One region of the Staphylococcus sp. AC872 genome, then DNA from elsewhere that is predicted to be linked to it. Evidence: riboswitches for the same ligand, from Rfam matches in the RefSeq annotation. Region 1 holds a riboswitch; each other region holds the start of a gene.
What was found. Region 1 has a riboswitch for S-adenosylmethionine ahead of metK (methionine adenosyltransferase). Riboswitches for the same ligand answer to the same signal wherever they lie in the genome.

Region 1 (5,440 bases):
GTATCTATCATTAGTGCTTCATTCGTACCTGGCCAATGCATTAAATATAAATCTAGATAATCTAAGTCTAATCTTTTCAAACTATTTTCATAAGCTTGTTCAACATTTTCTCTACCAAAATCTTCTAACCATAATTTTGAAGTAATAAATAAATCCTCACGTTTTAAACCAGTGGATTCAAGTCCTTCTTTAATACCTTGGCCTACTTTTTCTTCATTACCATATACCTTTGCTGTATCGATACTTCTATATCCATTTTCAATTGCGTATTTAACAGCTTTTGTACAATCATCATTATTTTCTACTCTAAATGTACCTAGACCAACTTTCGGCATCGTGTGTCCATTATAAAATTTAATATTGTCCATACATTCCCACTCCTTAAATACAATTTCATTATTTCTATACCCTATGAAAGTAAATCAAACTTAGATTAAACGTAAGTCATATAAAATTCAATTTCTGTGCTCAAAACTAAAAAAGCTAGTAGAGTTAAAACCTCTACTAGCTTAGTTGAAATTTAATTAAAGGATTCAATTTGTTCCATGATTTGTTGTAAATCGTCGACATTATATTGAATACGTCCATGGAATACAAATTTGTTAAAGAATTCATCAAGTTGTTCTGGTCCAACTAATACTTTGACATTACTATTTTGAGCATAGTTCGAAATAGTAACATCCCCATCATTTTTAGGATTAAAGTAAAGAATAGACGTTGGTGTATACTTTGTATTTAATTTACTTTGTAAGTCACCTGCTACATTCTGTATTTGTTGAATTTCGTCTGAATAGTTTATAAATGATAATGATTTTTGATCATTATTTTGATCAAGTACTAATGTTTGTGGTGTTGATTGATCTAATTCCAACGTATTAAATACTTGTTCCATAGTTGGTAACTCAGAAAACTGAGCACCGCTAATCCCATTATATACATGACCTTTTAGTAATTGAGAGTCAATAATATATAAACCAGTACGAGTAAGAACGAGATGACTAATTCTTTCAATTTTATTTAATTCATTTGTTGGTAGGAAAATATTAGCCATGATATGCATATCTTCAGGACGAATACGTTTTTCATTGACTAAACGCTCACGAATACCAATTAATCGCATATCAGTTACATATTCACTATGGTTTTTAGAGAATAGCTTTAATGCATCAATTTCTCTTTCTTTACTATTTACTGTAGCTTCATAATCTTCTTTTTGTTTCGTAACTGCCTTTTTATTCTCAATACGTTCTTTTTCTAAAGCTTCTTCATGAGATGCCTTTATACTTTGTTCTTTTTGTTGGTATTCTTCTTCTGTTTGTTGCTTAATCTTTTTCTTACTATTTAAAGCAATTAAAAATAGTACAAAAAAGATAAATGCAATGACTACTGCAACAATTAACCCTATACCAATAGGTGAAGATAAACTCATCACATCAACGCTCCTTTTATATGATCAATACAACTAATTATAAAACATAATGATGACATTTTCGACATTTAGTCGCAATTTATCTTATTATATTTCAAACATCCCATAAGTTATTTCGTTTAAACTTTGTTAATCGTATCTTTTAAAACGTTGACTTTATCTAATTTTTCCCATGGTAATAATACGTCAGTACGTCCGAAATGACCATATGCAGCGGTTTGTTTATAAATAGGTTGTTTTAAATCCAACATTTTAATGATACCAGCTGGTCTTAAATCAAAGTTTGCTCTAACCGCTTCAACTAATTCAGCCTCTGTTACTTTACCTGTTCCGAAGGTATCTATAGCTATTGATACTGGTTCAGCTACACCTATTGCGTATGCAAGTTGGACTTCACATTGTTCAGCTAATTCTGCAGCAACAATATTCTTCGCTACATATCTAGCAGCATAAGCAGCAGAACGGTCTACTTTAGTTGGATCCTTACCACTGAAGCAACCACCACCATGGCGTGCATAACCACCATACGTATCCACGATAATTTTACGTCCTGTTAATCCAGCATCCCCTTGTGGTCCACCGATTACAAAACGTCCTGTAGGATTAATATAGAATTTTGTCTTATCATCCATTAATGATTCTGGAACAGTTGGATAAATAACATGTTTTTTAATATCCTCTTGAATTTCTTCTAAAGATTTATCTTCAGCGTGTTGCGTTGACACAACAATAGTATCAATACGTTTAGGTTTATCATTTTCATCATATTCTACAGTGACCTGAACCTTACCATCCGGACGTAAATAGTCTATAATGTCATCTTTACGTACATCTGATAGACGTTTCGCTAATTGATGAGATAAGAAAATAGGTAACGGCATATAAGTATCTGTTTCGTTTGTAGCATAACCAAACATTAATCCTTGGTCACCTGCACCAGTTGCTTCAATTTCTTCTTCAGAAATATCATCACGGTATTCTAATGCTGTATCAACACCTTGAGCGATATCTGGTGATTGTTCATCAATGGCAGTTAAAACGGCCATCGTTTGTGAATCGTAACCATATTTAGCACGTGTATAACCAATTTCTTTAATGGTCTCTCTTACAACTTTCGGAATATCAACATATGTCGTCGTTGATATTTCACCTGAAATTAATGCCATTCCAGTTGTCACTGTAGTCTCACAAGCCACACGTGCATTAGGGTCGTCTTTAAGAATTTCGTCTAAGATTGCATCAGATACCTGATCAGCAATTTTATCTGGATGTCCTTCAGTTACTGATTCTGAAGTAAATAATCGTTTATTGTTAGTCATGTTTTGCTCCTTTTAAAATATATTACGATAATTCTCTTTTATTTGAGCTAAATAAAAGAGCCTTCTACTACTACCTAGATAGAGTGAAGGCTCTTATACGTCCATTCGCTCTTATCGTTCAGACATTATACGTCTGCAAACGGTTTGGCACCTTTCTTTTTATATGTAAAAAGAGGTTGCTGGGTTTCATTGGGTCCATGTCCCTCCACCACTCAGGATAAGAGAATCCGTTAAAATTAATACTACCTAATAAGAGAATTAATGTCAATTTATGATTTAAGTTATTTTAGTAATAATTTACGGTGGATTAATTAAATTGATATGTTATACTATTGAAATGTAAAGGCTTACATTATAACTATCTGGAGGGATTAAGTATGTCGATTGATACATACTCTGAAACGACTAAAATTAAACAATTATTAGAAAAACCATCAACAAAGTTTCAACTATCAACAACTCAACTTTACAATAAAATATTAGATAATAATGAAGGTGAACTTACTGAATTAGGTGCTATTAATGCTAGCACTGGTAAATACACTGGCCGCTCACCTAAGGATAAGTTTATCGTTACTGAACCTTCATATAGAGATAATGTAGATTGGGGAGACGTCAATCAACCTATCGATGAAGAAACATTTTTAAAGCTTTACAATAAAGTATTAGACTACTTAGGCAAGAAAGACGAATTATATGTTTTTAATGGTTACGCAGGTAGTGATAAAGATTCACGTTTGAAATTAACTGTCATTAACGAATTAGCATGGCATAATTTATTTGCACATAACATGTTCATTCGTCCTGAATCTAAAGAAGAAGCAAAATCAATCAAACCTAACTTTACAATTGTATCTGCACCACATTTCAAAGCTGATCCTGAAGTTGATGGCACGAAGACTGAAACGTTTGTCATTGTGTCATTTAAACATAAAGTGATTTTAATCGGTGGTACAGAATATGCTGGGGAAATGAAAAAAGGTATCTTTTCAGTAATGAATTACCTATTACCTATGCAAGATATTATGAGTATGCATTGCTCTGCTAACGTGGGAGAAAAAGGCGATGTAGCACTATTCTTTGGTTTATCAGGTACAGGTAAAACAACGTTGTCAGCTGATCCTGAAAGAAAATTAATCGGTGACGATGAACATGGTTGGAATAAAAATGGCGTGTTCAACATTGAAGGTGGTTGTTATGCAAAAGCAATCAATCTTTCAAAAGAAAAAGAGCCACAAATTTATGATGCTATTGAATACGGCACTATCTTAGAAAACACAGTCGTTAAAGAAGACGGTACTGTTGATTTCGATGATAATAAATTCACTGAAAATACAAGAGCAGCTTATCCTATTCATCATATTGATAATATTGTATTACCTTCAAAAGCAGCACATCCTAATACGATTATCTTTTTAACTGCAGATGCATTTGGAGTGATTCCTCCAATTTCAAAATTAAATAAAGATCAAGCAATGTATCATTTCTTAAGTGGTTTCACGTCTAAATTAGCAGGTACAGAACGTGGTGTAACAGAACCTGAACCATCATTCTCTACTTGTTTCGGCGCACCTTTCTTACCACTTCATCCTACAGTTTATGCAGATCTTTTAGGAGAATTAATTGATAAACATGATGTTGATGTTTATTTAGTTAACACTGGATGGACTGGCGGTAAATATGGTGTTGGTAGAAGAATTAGTTTACACTATACGCGTCAAATGGTTAACCAAGCTATCTCAGGGAAATTAAAAGATGCAGAGTTTACAAAAGACTCAACATTTGGTTTAAATATTCCAGTTGAAATTAAAGATGTACCAAAAACAATCTTAAATCCTATCAATGCTTGGAGCGACGCTGAAAAATATAAAGCACAAGCAAATGATCTTATCCAAAGATTTGAAGATAACTTCAAAAAATTCGGCCCTGAAGTCGAACACATTTCTGACAAAGGTGCTTTCAATAAATAAAAGTAAAACAGGCTGGGACATAAATATATATTTCAAGTTACATTCATATTTAGGCAGTAGTTGACTGTAAAGTCATTCTTTTTCTTAAAGAAATTAGAATGACTTACACATGAGTATTAACTCATGTGTTCAGATTAAGTTTAAGAGGTATACATGAACTTAAAAGTTCATGCATAAAACCGTCTAAGTAATGAATTACAAAGACGGTCTAATGTACCAAGCTTTTTCATTTCTAGTCAACCTTGCCGGGGGGACGGGCCCCAAACATAGAGAATTTCGAAAAGAAAATCTACAGACAATGCAAGTTGGGGATGGACAACGATAAAGAAATACTTTTTCTTTAGAAATTAGTATTTCTTATGCATGAGTTTCACTCATGTATTCCTATTTTAAAGTACACATTAGCTGTGGCTAATGCGTAAGAACCACTTCATATTCAATGATTAGTGGTTCTTTATTATTTCTGTCCCACTCCCTATTTTTTGTTTATTTCTATTTGAGTCATCCATTTATGTATGTACTTTAAAGTTTCTTTTAAAGCAAATGGTCGAGGTACATGTCCTTCTTCCATTTGATAAAGTGTATCATAATGCACACCAATGTCTTTCAATCGTCGTTCTAGATAATAAGCTTGATGAATACCTACCTGTTTATCTTTACCACCATGTACAATTAAAATCGGTGGACTTTGCGGTGTAATATATTGTATCGCTTCTCTAACT
Region 2 (5,440 bases), on a different contig from region 1:
GTTTTCTTATGATGAAAATTTTTTCAACACTAACAAATGAGGTGTCGTCATGTTTCTAGATGAACGTGTGAACGCGAACTTTAATCAACTCAATGACAATGATTTACAAATTGCAAATTTCGTTAATACCCATGTTGATTTATGTAAAAATTTGAAAATTCAAGACTTGGCGCAACATACACATGCATCAAATGCCACTATACATCGCTTTACACGAAAATTAGGATTTGATGGTTATAGTGACTTCAAATCATTTTTAAAATTTGAAAGTGAAAAGAAAAATCAATTGCCTTCTGACTCTATCGAATCATTTAGACAAGAAATTGAAAATACATTTAATTATTTAGATCGTATAGATTATGAACTATTAACTAATAAAATGAATGATGCTGGAACGATATATTTATATGGAACAGGTCGAGCTCAAATCAATGTGGCTGAAGAAGCACAAAGAATATTATTAACAATGCATAAAAACATCATTATTCTTTATGATGTCCACGAATTAAAAATGGTCTTAAACAAAACAGTATCGCAAGACCTTTTCTTTATCATTTCACTATCTGGAGAAACATATCAATTAAAAGAAGTGACTCAGTTATTACAATTGAGACAAAAATATTTTATCTCTGTCACAACGATGAAAGATAATTCGTTAGCCCAACAAGCAAATTATAATGTTTATGTATCTAGTAATACATTTTATTTAAATGATGGCACTGACTATTCAAGTTTCATTAGTTATCATATTTTCTTTGAAACGCTGCTCAGAAAATATAATGAACGCAAAGAGAAAGGCGACCTCAATTGATGCATTAGCCTATAAAGATAAAAAGCCAGTAAATGAGCTTTCTTAAGTTCATTTACTGGCTTATATAACTTATGTTTAAAACGAATTAGTTATTTTTTTGTTCTTCAATTTCTTCTAACACTGCATTCATTTTATCAAACATAAGTTCAAATCCATGTGCAGTGGAATCATGATATTCTTTCTTTTTCTGTTTGTATTCAAGGTTGGTTAATCTTCTTTCGCGTTCCATATATGATTGATAATAGAAGAACATTTGTGTGCCACCTGATTCACGTTCAAAGAATTCTACTTCTATAATATCCTCATCGTTACTTAAGCCTGGCATACCTATTGTCATTTTAATAAATTCATCCATGACTAATTCTTCGTATGTACCTTCGATAATATTTTGTTTGCCATTTCTACTATCAACGATACGATACTTACCACCTTCTTGGACATCTGCTTCAAATGATTTATTCGTACGTTTCGACGTCATAAACCATTGTTTAAGAATATCTTCTTTCGTCCAAGCTTCATAAATTGTTTCTGGTGAATATTTTAATAAACGTTCAATATCAATTTCTACATATTCATTTTCCACATTATACTTTGCCACTTTCAGTCACCTACTTTCACTCTTAATACTATTTTAACGTATTTGTTCAAACTTCCAAACATTTATACATTAAAAAAGATTGCGCTTCTACACATTTAGTCTAGTTTACCATTAAAACGCTGACTTAAAACATTTTCAATATTTATAATTCTATTTATCAACTAAAAAACCGAGACTAAAAAGTCTCAGTTTTTAATCATATTTATGCTTTATTTTTTAATTTCGGATACCCAATTAAAATAGCAATCAGCCCACATACTCCAAGCATGATTGGATAAATACTATAAGGTACAAGTAAGAATGGTGAGATACCAGCCACTCCTGCAGCTGAAATAACTTGAGGACTATATGGTAATAAGCCTTGGAAACATCCACCAAATATATCTAAAATACTAGCTGATTTACGTGGATCAACATCATATTCATCTGCTATATTTTTAGCTAATGGTCCTGACATAATGATTGAAATAGTATTATTAGCTGTTGCAATATCTGCTACACTAACTAAACTGGCAATACCTATTTCAGCCCCACGTTTAGATTTCACGCGCCCTCTAACTACATTTAACAACCAATCTATACCGCCATTATGTTGAATAAGTCCTACTAAACCACCAATTAATAGGGCAATCATCGCAATATCTTCCATACCTATAATCCCTTTAGATACAGCACTTAGTAATCCTTTCCAACCAAATGAGCCATCAATAAGACCAATGATTCCAGATAAAACTGTTCCACCAATAAGAACGATAATCACATTGACACCAACTAGCGCTAGAATCAACACCAATAGATATGGAATGACTTTAACTAATTGGAAATCATAACTTTTAGAATGATCCATGGAAATACCATTTGTTAGGAAAAATAGTACAACTATAGTTAATATCGCACCTGGTAAAACAATTCTAAAGTTTACTTTAAATTTATCTTTCATCTTCGTATGTTGTGTACGTACAGCCGCTATCGTAGTATCAGAAATCATAGAAAGATTATCTCCAAACATAGCGCCACCAACTACTGTAGCCATAGATAATGCTGCAGAGACATCTGTTGCTTGCGCAAAGCCAAATCCTACTGGTGCAATAGCTGCTACTGTGCCTACTGATGTTCCCATTGAAATAGAAACAAACATACAAATGATAAATAAACCTACTATAATTAAATTTTCAGGGATGAGAGACAATCCCAAATTTACAGTAGAAGTCACGCCACCCATTTTCTCTGTAGTCGTAGAAAATGCGCCTGCTAAAATAAAGATAAGCATCATTAAAATAATATTTGAATGACCTGCACCTTTAGTAAACACTTCAACTTTAGTGGCAAATTTTTCTTTGCGATTCATCAACAAAGCAACGATTACTGTAATCGTTATCGCAACATTTAACGGCATCGTCGTGAAATCACCCGAGATGATACCTACACCTAAAAATAACAACATAAATAATAATAACGGAAATAACGCCCAAGCATTACCCTTTTTAGTTTCTTTCATCATTAGACCTACTTCCTTACAAAAAATACCTCTTTTCCTTATGATAAAGAAAAGAGGTCCATCTACAACGATTATCCCCTTATCTTCAAACCTAGACAGGTTACTGGAATTGGCACATGATTCAATGTTGCCGAAGCTTCATAGGGCCAGTCCCTCCACTTCTCTTGATAAGTGATTCATATTTAACGTTTACGTTACAAGATAATTCCTATGACGTCAATCATAAATTATAACTTCGTCGTAAAATATTTTTCATAAATAATTAATGCAACAGCAACTACGAATAACATTGCAATAGCTATACCAAAGACGATCCACCATTTTAAATAAAGTGATACAATCATTAAAATAATAGAAATGATCGTCATACTAATCATCAGTATTTTAAATTGTCGTTCACGTTGTTGAGAGATCACTTTATAATCTCGATGATTTTTCCTTTGTGTATCATCATCAATTTGTAATTTAGTTTCTATATAAAAAACAAACGCCATAGTTACCATTAGGATTAAGAAACCAATCCATACATGGGATTGTGATATTAGCACTATTCCGGCATAACCTAAATACAAACACCCCGCAATAATACCTAATAACCGGTCGATTGTTTGATTAATCCATATGATATTATTTTTAATATTTTTATTAACAAAATACAGATTTTTTAATGCATTGGTTAAAGCAAATAAAAGTATTAAAATGATTAAAAACCATTGATTTTTAGTAAATAACGAAAATATAACTATAGCGATTATACCTATTATGAACGGAGCAACCCTTATAAACCTATCTTTCACCATGTCATAACCTCCTTTAGATATAAGATTTAATTTGCATGTCCTCGTATAAAATGCCAATCCCTTAAATATATAGGGTATTTTTTAATTAAATTTCATTCTTCAAAAAGGTTAATAATTTTATATTTTTATTTTACATTAAACATATTTTTATTCCAAATTCATAATAAAATTGGATATAGTTATCATATAATTTGTCACAAAAAAATAGTCGATAAAGTATTAACACTTTATCGACCAACTTATATTCATTAGTTAATTTGAATACCGCCTGTCACACCGAAGACTTGTCCAGTTGTATAACTTGATTCTTCAGATGCTAATAGGACATATGTTCCTGATAATTCAACAGGTTGTCCTGCACGGCCAAGTGGTGTTTCCTTACCAAATTCAGGAATATTTCGTTGTGGTTGTCCACCAGTAATTTGTAATGGTGACCAAAATGGTCCTGGGGCTACACAATTGACACGAATACCTTTTGCGCCAAGTTCTTCTGATAAACTTTTTGTTAATGAGATAATTGCAGCTTTCGAAGCGGCATAATCATGTAAAATAGGACTTGGATTATATCCTTGAACAGATGATGTTGTTGTAATTGATGCACCTGGTTGTAAATATTCTAACGCTTTTTGTACTGTCCAAAATATAGGATATACATTGGTTTCAAATGTCTCTTTAAATGATTGTGTATCAAACCCTTGTATATCGTCATGGTATTGTTGATGTCCAGCTACTAATGTCACATTATCCAGCCCACCAAGTTGTTGATGTGCTTCTTCGACCATGTCATAGTTAAATTGTTCATCACGTATATCACCAGGCAGTAACACTGCTTTTTGTCCCGCTTCTTCAATCACTTGTTTAACTTCTTGTGCGTCTTTGTCTTCACTTGGAAGATAATTAATAGCAACATCTGCGCCTTCTTTAGCATAAGCAATAGCTGCTGCGCGTCCAATGGCAGAATCGCCACCAGTGACTAACATTTTATATCCTTTTAATCGACCGTGTCCGACGTATGATGTCTCACCGCAATCTGGTTCAGGTTTTAATTGGCTTTGCAAGCCTGGAAGTGGCTGCTCTTGTTGTTCATAGTCTGTTGATTTGAATTTATTTCTAGGATCTTGTGCTGACATTTCAAATTCATCTCCTCAATTTGTATATGTTCTCATATACCCAAGGTTATCCAGATGTTAATCATACTATCTTTATACAATTTATGGAGACTATTGATTCAGAAGACGTTTAGTGAGTGTCACAAAATATGTCGGCACTTTTTCTAAAATACGTTCATCAGGATCAAATAAAGGATGATGTAGATCATACTCACTATTAGATCCTATGAATGCAAATACGCCGGGATACGTTTCTGTATAACCAGAAAAGTCTTCACCAATTGTTAATGGTAAATCCATAATTGATACATGATAACCAACATCTTCTGCTACTTCTATCGCTATATCAGTTAATTCATCATCATTAATCACTGTTCCAGGAAGTCGTGTATATCGGCAATCAACTTGTAAATTAAATGTTTGTGCTAAACCATCAGCAATTTCATTCATTCGTTGTTCGATATACGCTCTATGCTCAGGTTTAAATGAACGGACAGTACCTTGTACATAGGCTTGATCCGCAATGACATTCCATGTATTTCCACATGAAATTTCACCAATTGTAACAACGGCATTATCAAATGCAGATAAATTTCTACTAACAATCGTTTGTAAACTATTAAT
Region 3 (5,440 bases), on a different contig from region 1:
CACTGAAATGATGGTACCTCAATTAGTTAACGCTGATACAATGTATGGTACTGGTCAATTACCTAAATTCGAAGAAGATTTATTTAAAGTAGAAAAAGAAGGACTATATACAATTCCAACTGCTGAAGTACCTTTAACAAACTTCTATCGTGATGAAATCATCCAACCAGGTGTCTTACCTGAAAAATTCACTGGACAATCTGCATGTTTCCGTAGTGAAGCGGGTTCAGCTGGTAGAGATACAAGAGGTTTAATTCGTTTACACCAATTCGACAAAGTTGAAATGGTACGCTTTGAAAAACCTGAAGATTCTTGGGATGCTTTAGAAGAAATGACTACAAACGCTGAAGCAATCTTAGAAGAATTAGGATTACCATATCGTCGTGTTATCTTATGTACTGGAGACATTGGTTTCAGTGCTAGTAAAACATACGACTTAGAAGTATGGTTACCAAGCTATAACGACTACAAAGAAATCAGTTCATGTTCAAACTGTACTGACTTCCAAGCACGACGTGCCAATATCCGTTTCAAACGTGATAATGCAGCTAAACCTGAATTAGCGCATACGTTAAATGGTAGTGGTTTAGCTGTAGGTCGTACATTCGCAGCAATTGTTGAGAACTACCAAAATGAAGATGGTACTGTAACTATCCCTGAAGCCTTAGTACCATTCATGGGTGGTAAAACTCATATTCAAAAGCCAACTAAATAATTTAGATTGTTAGCGAATGACTAGCTATACAATGCGCGGTAATGAAGAGCCATCATTGCCGCGTATTTTTTTATGTCAATAACCTAAAGTATGAGGGTAGGGGAGGGACATTAAGTAAAATTTAGATGCAAAATAGTGGGGGGGGAGTCTAACTATTTATAGAAAATTCTGTCATATTTAAAATATTGTGATGACGGAATTTTAAAAGTGAGGGTTGTCTGACGTAACACATACCGACGTCTAAAGTGATTGCCGTTTTCATCATTGTATATTAGACTTGAGTTTATTATTTAAACGTAAATGCGTTTGTAACTAGAAAGGGGGAGACAAGATGACCCATCTCACATTTATACAAGGTGTTAAAGAATGCATTCCAACATTATTAGGGTATGCAGGTGTTGGTATTTCATTTGGCATCGTTGCTGCATCTCAAAAGTTTAGTTTATTAGAAATTATATTACTTTGTTTGATTATTTATGCTGGTGCGGCGCAATTTATTATATGTGCGTTAGTTATAGCTGGAACACCCATAACAGCGATAGTGTTAACAACATTTATTGTTAATTCACGTATGTTTTTATTAAGTATGACGTTAGCACCCAATTTTAAGTCTTATGGTTTATGGAATCGAATTGGACTTGGTTCTTTAGTAACCGATGAAACATTTGGTGTAGCCATCACGCCTTATTTAAAAGGTGAGCCAATTAACGATCGTTGGTTGCATGGTTTAAACATCACAGCATATTTGTTTTGGACCTTTTCTTGTGTAGTTGGTGCTATATTCGGCAAATATATTTCGAATCCAGAGATGTTAGGATTAGATTTTGCGATTACAGCTATGTTTGTATTTTTAGGTATTGCTCAATTTGAATCTGTTAAAAAGTCTAAGATCAACATTTATCTTGTGCTGATTCTATGCGTCATTGTGATGATGTTAACGTTAAGCTTTGTTATGCCCTCGTATGTAGCGATTATAATATCTGCGGTTGTCGCATCTACATTAGGGGTGGTGATGGACAGATGATGACAGATCAACATATGTTAATCATTATTATTCTATGTGGTATTGTTACGATTTTAGTCAGAGTGATTCCATTTATGATGATTTCACGAGTAAATCTACCAGATGTTATTATTCAATGGTTATCCTTTATACCTATCACACTTTTTACAGCACTTGTCTTGGACGGTATTATTCAACAACATGAAGGTAGTGTAGGCTATACACTCAATGTGCCATTCATTATTGCATTAATACCAACTGTATTATTAGCCATATATACGAGAAGCCTAACCTGGACCATTTTAGGCGGTATTGCATTTATCGCTCTATTGAGATTCTTTCTATAGAAATCAAGGTCTACATATTGAATTTCGTGATAGAGTTAGTTAAAATTTAAGTAGTTAGAAAATTTAGATAATTAATATATTTATTCAAAACTTAATCATAAAATCTTATTCAGAGAAGTTGAGGGACTTGGCCCATAGACGCTTCAGTAACCGGCTATAAAGAATACGAGTACGGTGCTAAAACCAACGAGCACTCGAATGATAAGTACTGAACCGCTTCTTACTTCTCATAGAGTAAGAAGCTTTTTTATTTAAAGGAGGATGGATTCATATATGTCGAATTATACAGTTGATACATTAGAATTAGGCCAATTCACGACAGAGTCTGGAGAAACGATACAAAACTTAAAATTAAAATATGAACATGTAGGTTATCCTGGACAACCATTAGCATTAGTTTGCCATGCATTAACTGGCAATCATCTTACATATGGTACAGATGAACATCCAGGTTGGTGGCGTGAAATTATTGATGGTGGTTATATGCCTATCAATGATTATCAATTTTTAACATTCAACGTCATAGGGAGTCCATTTGGTTCAAGTTCAAAGCATAATGATCCACATTTTCCAGATCATTTAACATTAAGAGATATCGTACGTGCACTTGAGAAGGGGATAGAAGCATTAGGGTTTAATAAAATAGATATTTTAATCGGTGGGAGTTTAGGTGGTATGCAAGCGCTCGAATTACTTTATAATCGACGATTCCAAGTAGATAAAGCGGTTATACTTGCTGCTACAGATAAAACCTCATCGTACAGTTGTGCCTTTAATGAGATTGCTAGACAAGCGATTCATATCGGAGGTAAAGAAGGTTTAAGTATTGCTCGACAATTAGGATTTTTAACCTATCGATCTTCTAAAAGTTATGATCAACGCTTCACACCTGAAGAGGTAGTTAGTTATCAACAACATCAAGGGAACAAGTTCAAAGAATCCTTTGATTTATCATGTTATTTAACACTGCTGGACGTCTTAGATAGTCATAATATTGATAGAGGCAGAGATGATGTTGATAAAGTGTTTAAATCATTAGACACAAAGGTATTAACGATGGGATTCATAGATGATTTGTTATATCCAGATGATCAAGTATTAGCGGCAGGACAACGTTTTAAATATCATCGACACTTTTTTGTACCAGATAATGTGGGGCACGATGGTTTCTTACTTAACTTTGAAGATTGGGCACCTAATTTATATCACTTTTTAAATGCGAAACATATTCGACGATAATGACTATTTTTATAATCATAAAATAAGTTGTATTTCACTCTAAAGTACTGCTAGAATTGACCGACATAAATACCAGTAGTACTTTATTGTTTATTTTTTTCAAAGAGGTTAAAATGGTAATTATAGTCAAAAAAAGTATGGGAGTGGCGTGTGTGTTTTCAAAAATACAACCTAAAGCAACTATTATAGGTACATTAGCATTAGTGATAGTCGCTTTAGTAACACATGTATTACCTATTCTCGGCTTAATTTTATGTTTATTTGCAACAATCCCAGGTGTCGTATTATGGAACAAATCTATTCAGTCATTTGGAATTAGTGCCTTAGTAACAGTTATAATTACAACATTATTAGGTAATACATTCGTCTTAAGTATGATGGTTTTAGTGATTTTAACGAGTTTAATCATTGGACAATTACTTAAGGAAAGAGCAACAAAAGAAAGAATTTTATATGTAACAACGGTATCTCTAAGTTTAATGACATTGATAGGATTCATGTTATTACAAGTATTTGAAAAAATCCCAAGAGCAGCCGCATTAGTTAACCCAGTTAAAGAAACCGTTCATAACATGTTATTAACAAGTGGAGCAGATGCTGATTACAGACAGATGCTTGAAGAAAGTATCCGCCAAATGACGGTCCAACTCCCTAGTTATCTCATTATTATCGTTTTTCTTTTCGTTTTAATTAATCTGATCATAACATTTCCAATCTTGCGCAAATTCAAAGTAGCTACGCCAATATTCAAACCATTATTCGCTTGGCAAATGAATCGTACGCTATTAACAATCTATATTATTGATTTACTTTGTGTCATGTTTGCAACCCAACCAAGTACGTTCCAGAGTATCGTATTAAACTTTGAAGTTGTGTTATCATTAGTGATGTACATTCAAGGTATGAGCGTGATACATTTCTTCGGAAAAGCGAAGCGACTACCGAATGTAGTAACTATCATATTAATGGTTATAGGGACATTATTAACACCAATGACTCATATTGTAGGGTTATTAGGTGTCATCGATTTATGTATCAATTTAAAACAACTAATGAACAATAATAATAAAAAGTGATGAGAGGTGGAAGAATGAACCGTCAATCCACTAAAAAAGCTTTGCTCATACCATTTATCATAATGGTACTGACTGCTATAGCATTAGTCGTCGTTTGGTTTATATTTAACCAAATCGTGGCAGGCATAGCTGCAGGAATATTACTAGTAATGATTATTGCTAGTGGGTTCTTGCTAAGACAAGCTTTTATGAAAATGGACAGTTATGTGGATGGTTTAAGTGGTCATATTACAACAAGTAGTAATAAGGCGATTAAACACTTACCGATCGGGATGATTGTGTTAGATGAGAACGACCATATTGAATGGGTTAACCAATTTATGTCTGAACATTTAACAACTAATGTTATTTCAGAATCGGTAAACGAAATATTTCCTAATATCTTAAAGCAATTGGAGAAAGTTCAAGAAGTAGAAATTGAACATGAAAATTATCATTATAGAGTACGTTATTCAAGCAATGAACATTGCTTATACTTCTTCGATATTACAGATGAAGTACAAACGAACCAACTATATGAAGATTCAAAACCCATTATTGCAACATTATTCTTAGATAACTACGATGAAATCACGCAAAACATGAACGATACACAGCGTTCTGAAATTAACTCAATGGTTACACGTGTAATTAGTCGTTGGGCATCAGAATATAATATTTATTTCAAACGTTATAATTCAGATCAATTCGTAGCCTATTTAAATCAAAAGATTTTAGCAGAAATCGAAGATTCAAATTTCAACATTTTAAGTCAATTACGTGAGAAAAGTGTTGGTTACCGAGCACAATTGACATTAAGTATTGGTGTCGGTGAAGGTACTGAAAATCTTATTGACTTAGGTGAATTATCGCAATCAGGTCTAGACTTAGCGCTAGGTCGTGGTGGTGACCAAGTTGCAATTAAAAACATGAACGGCAACGTACGCTTCTATGGTGGTAAGACTGACCCGATGGAAAAACGTACACGTGTAAGAGCGCGTGTTATCTCACACGCATTAAAAGATATCTTAACTGAAGGCGATAAAGTCATCGTGATGGGACATAAACGACCTGACTTAGA
Region 4 (5,440 bases), on a different contig from region 1:
AAACTTTCATTAATTCTTTAATTTTCTTATCGTCTTTATGTCCATCTTTAACTGCGATTAAGTTAGCATATGGATTATCTTTAGCTTTTTCATAAGCGATTGAGTCTTTTTTAGGATTTAATTTTTGATCAATAGCATAATTTGAGTTAATGATAACTGCATCTGCATCTTGTTTTTGATAGATTTTTGGTAAGAATTCTGCTGATTGTTTGTTGTTAAATTTGATGTCTTTTTTGTTTTCAGTGATGTCACTGAATTTTGCGTCTTCAATTTTAACGCCTTTTTTAATTTTAATTAATCCTTCATCCACGAAGAATTTAAGGAAACGACCTTGTTCTGCAGGATTGTTAGAAACGTATACTGTTGCACCTTTAGGTAAATCTTTTAAGCTTTTATACTTTTTAGAGTAGACAGCCATTGGTTCTAATTCTACGTCACCAGCTGATTCAATTTTGTATCCTTTTTCTTTACTTTCAGTTTTTAAATAAGGTGTATGTTGGAAGAAGTTGGCATCTAATTCACCTTTATCTAATAATTTGTTAGGTGTTGTATAGTCGTTGATTGTTTGAATATCTAATTTATAACCTTTTTTCTCTAATAATGGTTTTGCTTTTTCTAAAATTTCTGCGTGAGGTGCAGGTGAAGCACCTACTTTAATTGTCTTGTCGTCATCCTTACCTCCACATGCTGCTAATGCTACAGTTAAAGATAATAATAATAAAATACCTAAAATTTTCTTCATTGATTTGTCCCCTTTTCTTTAGCGTTTATCAATTTTGTTTGTAACCCAGTCACCAATAAATTGGATGATGAATACAATGATTAAGATGAAAACTGTTGAAACTAAAATAACGTCTTTTTGATTTCGAGTGAAACCTGTTAAGTAAGCTAAGTTACCTAAACCACCAGCACCGATAACTCCGGCAATTGCTGTAGATCCCACTAATGCAATTGCTGTTACTGTTAAACCTGATACTAACGCCGGCATTGCTTCAGGTAGTAATACTTTTCTTACTACAGTCCAAGTATTAGCACCCATAGACCACGCTGCCTCAATTACCCCTTTATCTATCTCTTTGAAAGCAATTTCTACTAATCTAGCCTAGAATGGCGCTGCACCTATGATTAATGCAGGTAGTGCACCTGTTGGACCACTTATTGTGCCTAAAACGACACTTGTAAATGGTATTAATAACAAGATTAAAATGATGAACGGTATCGCTCTAAATAGGTTCACGATAAATGAAACGATTGAATAAAATATTCTTGCCACTTTTGAATGACTCTTAGCCGATAAAAATAATAAAACACCTAAAATCAATCCAAATATAAAAGCAAATATTGTTGATACGACAGTCATATAAAGTGTTTCAACAATGGCTTGCCAAACTTCTGGCCATTGGACGTTCGGCATTGTAATCATTTCTTGGAGTATTTCTCCAACTGACTTACCCATGTCTTAACACCTCCACATTCACATGTTTCTCATTAAGATTAGATTTGAAATCTTCGAAATTTTCAGAACTTATAAAAGGTATATGGATAACTAAAAATCCTAATGTACCATTTCTTGTATTTTTAATGTCAGCTTCTAAAATATTAACGTCAATCTGATGCGTTTTTGTAATGTACGATACAATTGGTTGAGTCGTATTTTCACCGTTAAAATTCAATCTAACTATGTAAGCATTGTTATCTAATGGTTCTAACGCATCTAATGATTCCTCAAAATCCTCATTTAAATCATCTTTTACAAATCGTCTCGTTACTTCGTGTTGTGGATTTTCAAATACTTGGCTAACTTGACCTTGTTCTATCACGCGTCCGTTTTCCATAACTGCGACTTCATCACAAATTCGGCGAATCACTTGCATTTCATGTGTGATTAACACGATTGTTAAATTTTGTTGCTCACGTATTTTTAATAATAAGTCTAAAATTTCATCTGTAGTTTGAGGATCAAGTGCACTTGTAGCTTCATCACAAAGCAATACTGTCGGATCATTGGCTAATGCTCTGGCAATACCAACTCTTTGTTTCTGTCCACCAGACAACTCAGATGGATAAGCATTTTCTCGTCCCTTCAAGCCTACAAGTTCTATTAATTCATTTGCCTTACGTTTTGCTTCTCCTCTAGATAATCCTGCAATTTCTAGTGGGAATGTAATATTTTTAAGTACAGTTCTCGACCATAGTAAATTAAAATGTTGGAAAATCATACTTACTTTTTGGCGCTTCTTACGTAAATCTGACTTCGATAATTGACTTATGCTATCTCCATCAATAATAACTTCTCCAGAAGTGGGTGCTTCTAAATTATTAAACATTCTAATTAAGGTACTCTTACCTGCTCCAGAAAAACCAATCACCCCAAAAATGGAACCGGATTGAATGTTTAAATCAACGTGATCTACAGCGAGTACGTCTTTATTTTTCGTATGATATCGTTTCACGATTTGTTTTAACTCAATCACGTTAATGCCTCCTTGTTTATAACTAATACAAATTAAAAAATGCTTCCTCAAAACTTTAGACTGTTTGAGAAAGCATTTTAAAATATCTTTCTCTCATCTTCTAAAGTTTACCTTTATGTGAATTGGCACCATTTCTATATAAGACGGTTGCCGGGCTTCGTAGGGCACATCCCTCCACCTCTCTCGATAAGAGTGTTTGCATGATTTAATTTTATTTAATCCTACCATCACGGTAGAGATTCGTCAATAATTATTTTAAATTTTCTAACAAATAAGGAACAGACCTAAACGCATACAATCTTTTTACTTCTTTATCCTTATTCATTAACATTAATACTGGTACTGACATAATTTGATGTGTTTCACTAAACTTTGGATGAAAGTTCATATCAATTTTCTTAACCGGAAGTTTCAAAATTTCATTTGCAATATCCAACATTCTTTCAGACACTTTACATGTACCGCATGTAGGCGTATATCCGAAAATGAGATGTTTATCTTCACCAAAGTTTTCAGTCACATCGTCTATTTCGATTGATTTACTCATTCACTAAAACTAACCTTTCAGTTTTTAAATTAGGTATAAGGGATTTCTCTTTTTTGCAATTAAATCCATGTTTGGTAAGTACATGCGCTAAATAATTTTTAGGACAATTGGCCACTTCGCAAAATGTTTTATCTACAAAAATATGTTCAGACTCACTTAAATACCGTTTGAACCATTTTCTAATTCGATCCCCTTCGTCATCTGAATCAGCTAAGACGAAAACTTGTTTACCATAAAGTGATTCTATCATATCATCTATCTTATCTATACTCATAGTACCATGCGTACAAATAATACTTACTGGTTCTGCAATGACTTGCTGCACTCGTTTTTTATCAGATTTACCTTCAACAATGATTACTTTATTCACAATAGTCATAAGTATTCACCCTTTAAAAATCGAAAATTAGCTATCACTATTTAATTCCACGAAGATGCTATTTATAAAACATATACTACAAAAACTTAAAATGAATTAACCATTTCATTACACTGTTAATATCTTTTTTACAAATAGCATCAATGTCTTTTTAAATCTAAGTTCATCAGATTATATGTACGCATGCCTATAAAATTCTTCCTTCGGTTCGCCTCTGCTTTCGCAATGGCATAAGTGTTTCTAAAATCTAAAGATTTAAGAAACACTAAAAAAAACTCCTTGATACGAGATCGAGGAGTTTGCAAATATTATTCGCCAATCATTTCTGAATATTGTTCTGCTGATAATAATTCGTCAATTTGGCTTTCGTCACTAATTTCTACTTTAACCATCCATGCTTTTTCGTATGGTGATTCGTTTACAAATTCAGGACTATCTTCTAATTCTTCATTAACTTCAACTACTTTACCAGTAATTGGTGCATATAATTCAGATACAGTTTTTACAGATTCAACACTACCGAAAGTGTCGCCTTCGTTTAATTCATCATCAGTTTCAGGTAATTCAACGAATACGATATCACCTAACTCGTTTTGAGCATATTCAGTAATACCAATTGTCGCTACATTTCCTTCAACTTTAACCCATTCATGTTCTTTAGAGTATTTAAATTCGTTTGGTACTGCCACGATAAATCCCCTCCTAATTTTAAGTACATTTTAATGATGCCATACCCACAATTATCAATCAACTATTATCTAAAAATTTTAAACCTTTAAATATTCGGATTTAAGATGTAAATTGGTATTTTTATGACTTTATTAAAATGAAAGTTCACTTTTTATATTTTGAAATGGTATCCAATTATAACCAAGTATTTTTATACTCTTCTTCTTTAAAACCTAATGTGATTTTATCACCTAATATAGCTAAAGGTCTTTTCACTAACATGCCATCTGAAGCAAGTAATTCAAAACGTTCTTCGTCTGATAAATCATCTAATTTATTTTTTAAATCTAATTCACGATATTTGGCACCGTGTGTATTAAATAATTTTTTAGTGTCTACACCAGTTTTATCAACAATTTCTTTAAATTCATTTTTCGTTGGTGTATGTTGAACAATATCAATTGGTTCATAACTCACACCGTATTCATCTAAAAATTTTGCTGCTTTTTTGCAAGTTGTACAATTTGCATATTGGTAAAATTTAATCATCGCTTTGCCTCCTTTATCTCTTAAATCCAATATATCATGTTATTTTAGAAAACGCTCTACTTTTTAAGCTTATTTTTTTATTTAAGTATTTTCATCCGTTATAATAAATTTACTAAATTTTTTCAAAGGAGCTTTTATAAATGGAAAGTATTAAAACAACTGAACAATTTAACGACACTGTCCAAAACGATCAACCTGTTATCGTCAAATTCGAAGCAGGTTGGTGCCCTGATTGTAAAGCAATGGATATGTGGATAGACCCTATCGTTGAAAAATATAAGGATTATGAATGGTATACTGTAAATCGTGATGAATTGGAAGATGTAACTGCTGAAAATGATGTTATGGGTATTCCTAGTATTTTAGTATTTAAAAATGGTGAAAAGTTAGCTCATTTACACTCAGCAAATGCTAAATCTCCTGAACAAGTAGAATCATTCTTAGACGAAACATTCAATAAATAATATACAAAAAATGGTCGAGACATTGATTAAGTATCATAGTACCAACTTATTGGTTTATGACTTAGTTAACGTCTCGACCTTATTTTATTATATTGCTCTACATCATCACTTTTAATACTCTGAAATTAGGTCTCTATTCTTACGTTTAGCTTTTGTCATTGGTTCTTCTAAATCAGTAAGATATAAGAATCCTGCTAATATTTCATCATCTTCAATATTTAATGCTTTACGGATTTTAGGTTCAAAAATATATGCAGGTGATTTCCAACAAGTACCAATACCTGCTTCATAAAGTAACAACATTAAATTTTGGGCAAATGCACCGAATGCAAAGTAATTTTCTCTATTTTGACGTTGT

Region 2: it holds a riboswitch for S-adenosylmethionine, as region 1 does, so the genes downstream of both, ACZ267_RS00775 (Na+/H+ antiporter NhaC family protein) here and metK (methionine adenosyltransferase) in region 1, are expected to answer to the same signal.
Region 3: it holds a riboswitch for S-adenosylmethionine, as region 1 does, so the genes downstream of both, metX (homoserine O-acetyltransferase MetX) here and metK (methionine adenosyltransferase) in region 1, are expected to answer to the same signal.
Region 4: it holds a riboswitch for S-adenosylmethionine, as region 1 does, so the genes downstream of both, ACZ267_RS08415 (methionine ABC transporter ATP-binding protein) here and metK (methionine adenosyltransferase) in region 1, are expected to answer to the same signal.

The regions. Positions count from the first base shown of each region.
Region 1 is NZ_CEEDKW010000006.1:77,495-82,934, forward strand. Features, by position in the region: gene ACZ267_RS09995 (aldo/keto reductase) at 1-368, opposite strand, end outside; gene ACZ267_RS10000 (NERD domain-containing protein) at 521-1,429, opposite strand; gene metK (methionine adenosyltransferase) at 1,549-2,748, opposite strand; SAM riboswitch class I at 2,857-2,972, opposite strand; gene pckA (phosphoenolpyruvate carboxykinase (ATP)) at 3,126-4,718, shown strand; gene ACZ267_RS10015 (alpha/beta hydrolase family protein) at 5,194-5,440, opposite strand, start outside.
Region 2 is NZ_CEEDKW010000001.1:131,529-136,968, forward strand. Features, by position in the region: gene ACZ267_RS00765 (MurR/RpiR family transcriptional regulator) at 50-811, shown strand; gene ACZ267_RS00770 (SRPBCC family protein) at 897-1,409, opposite strand; gene ACZ267_RS00775 (Na+/H+ antiporter NhaC family protein) at 1,612-2,907, opposite strand; SAM riboswitch class I at 2,984-3,081, opposite strand; gene ACZ267_RS00780 (hypothetical protein) at 3,135-3,707, opposite strand; gene ACZ267_RS00785 (SDR family oxidoreductase) at 3,956-4,837, opposite strand; gene ACZ267_RS00790 (amidohydrolase) at 4,928-5,440, opposite strand, start outside.
Region 3 is NZ_CEEDKW010000003.1:178,596-184,035, forward strand. Features, by position in the region: gene serS (serine--tRNA ligase) at 1-715, shown strand, start outside; gene ACZ267_RS06635 (AzlC family ABC transporter permease) at 1,047-1,739, shown strand; gene ACZ267_RS06640 (AzlD domain-containing protein) at 1,736-2,065, shown strand; SAM riboswitch class I at 2,168-2,273, shown strand; gene metX (homoserine O-acetyltransferase MetX) at 2,339-3,304, shown strand; gene ACZ267_RS06650 (YybS family protein) at 3,442-4,380, shown strand; gene ACZ267_RS06655 (DHH family phosphoesterase) at 4,395-5,440, shown strand, end outside.
Region 4 is NZ_CEEDKW010000004.1:233,428-238,867, reverse strand. Features, by position in the region: gene ACZ267_RS08425 (MetQ/NlpA family ABC transporter substrate-binding protein) at 1-742, opposite strand, end outside; partial or broken gene ACZ267_RS08420 (methionine ABC transporter permease) at 761-1,456, opposite strand; gene ACZ267_RS08415 (methionine ABC transporter ATP-binding protein) at 1,449-2,474, opposite strand; SAM riboswitch class I at 2,565-2,667, opposite strand; gene ACZ267_RS08410 (thioredoxin family protein) at 2,725-3,021, opposite strand; gene ACZ267_RS08405 (toprim domain-containing protein) at 3,014-3,400, opposite strand; gene gcvH (glycine cleavage system protein GcvH) at 3,709-4,089, opposite strand; gene ACZ267_RS08395 (arsenate reductase family protein) at 4,265-4,618, opposite strand; gene ACZ267_RS08390 (thioredoxin family protein) at 4,759-5,082, shown strand; gene ACZ267_RS08385 (nitroreductase family protein) at 5,194-5,440, opposite strand, start outside.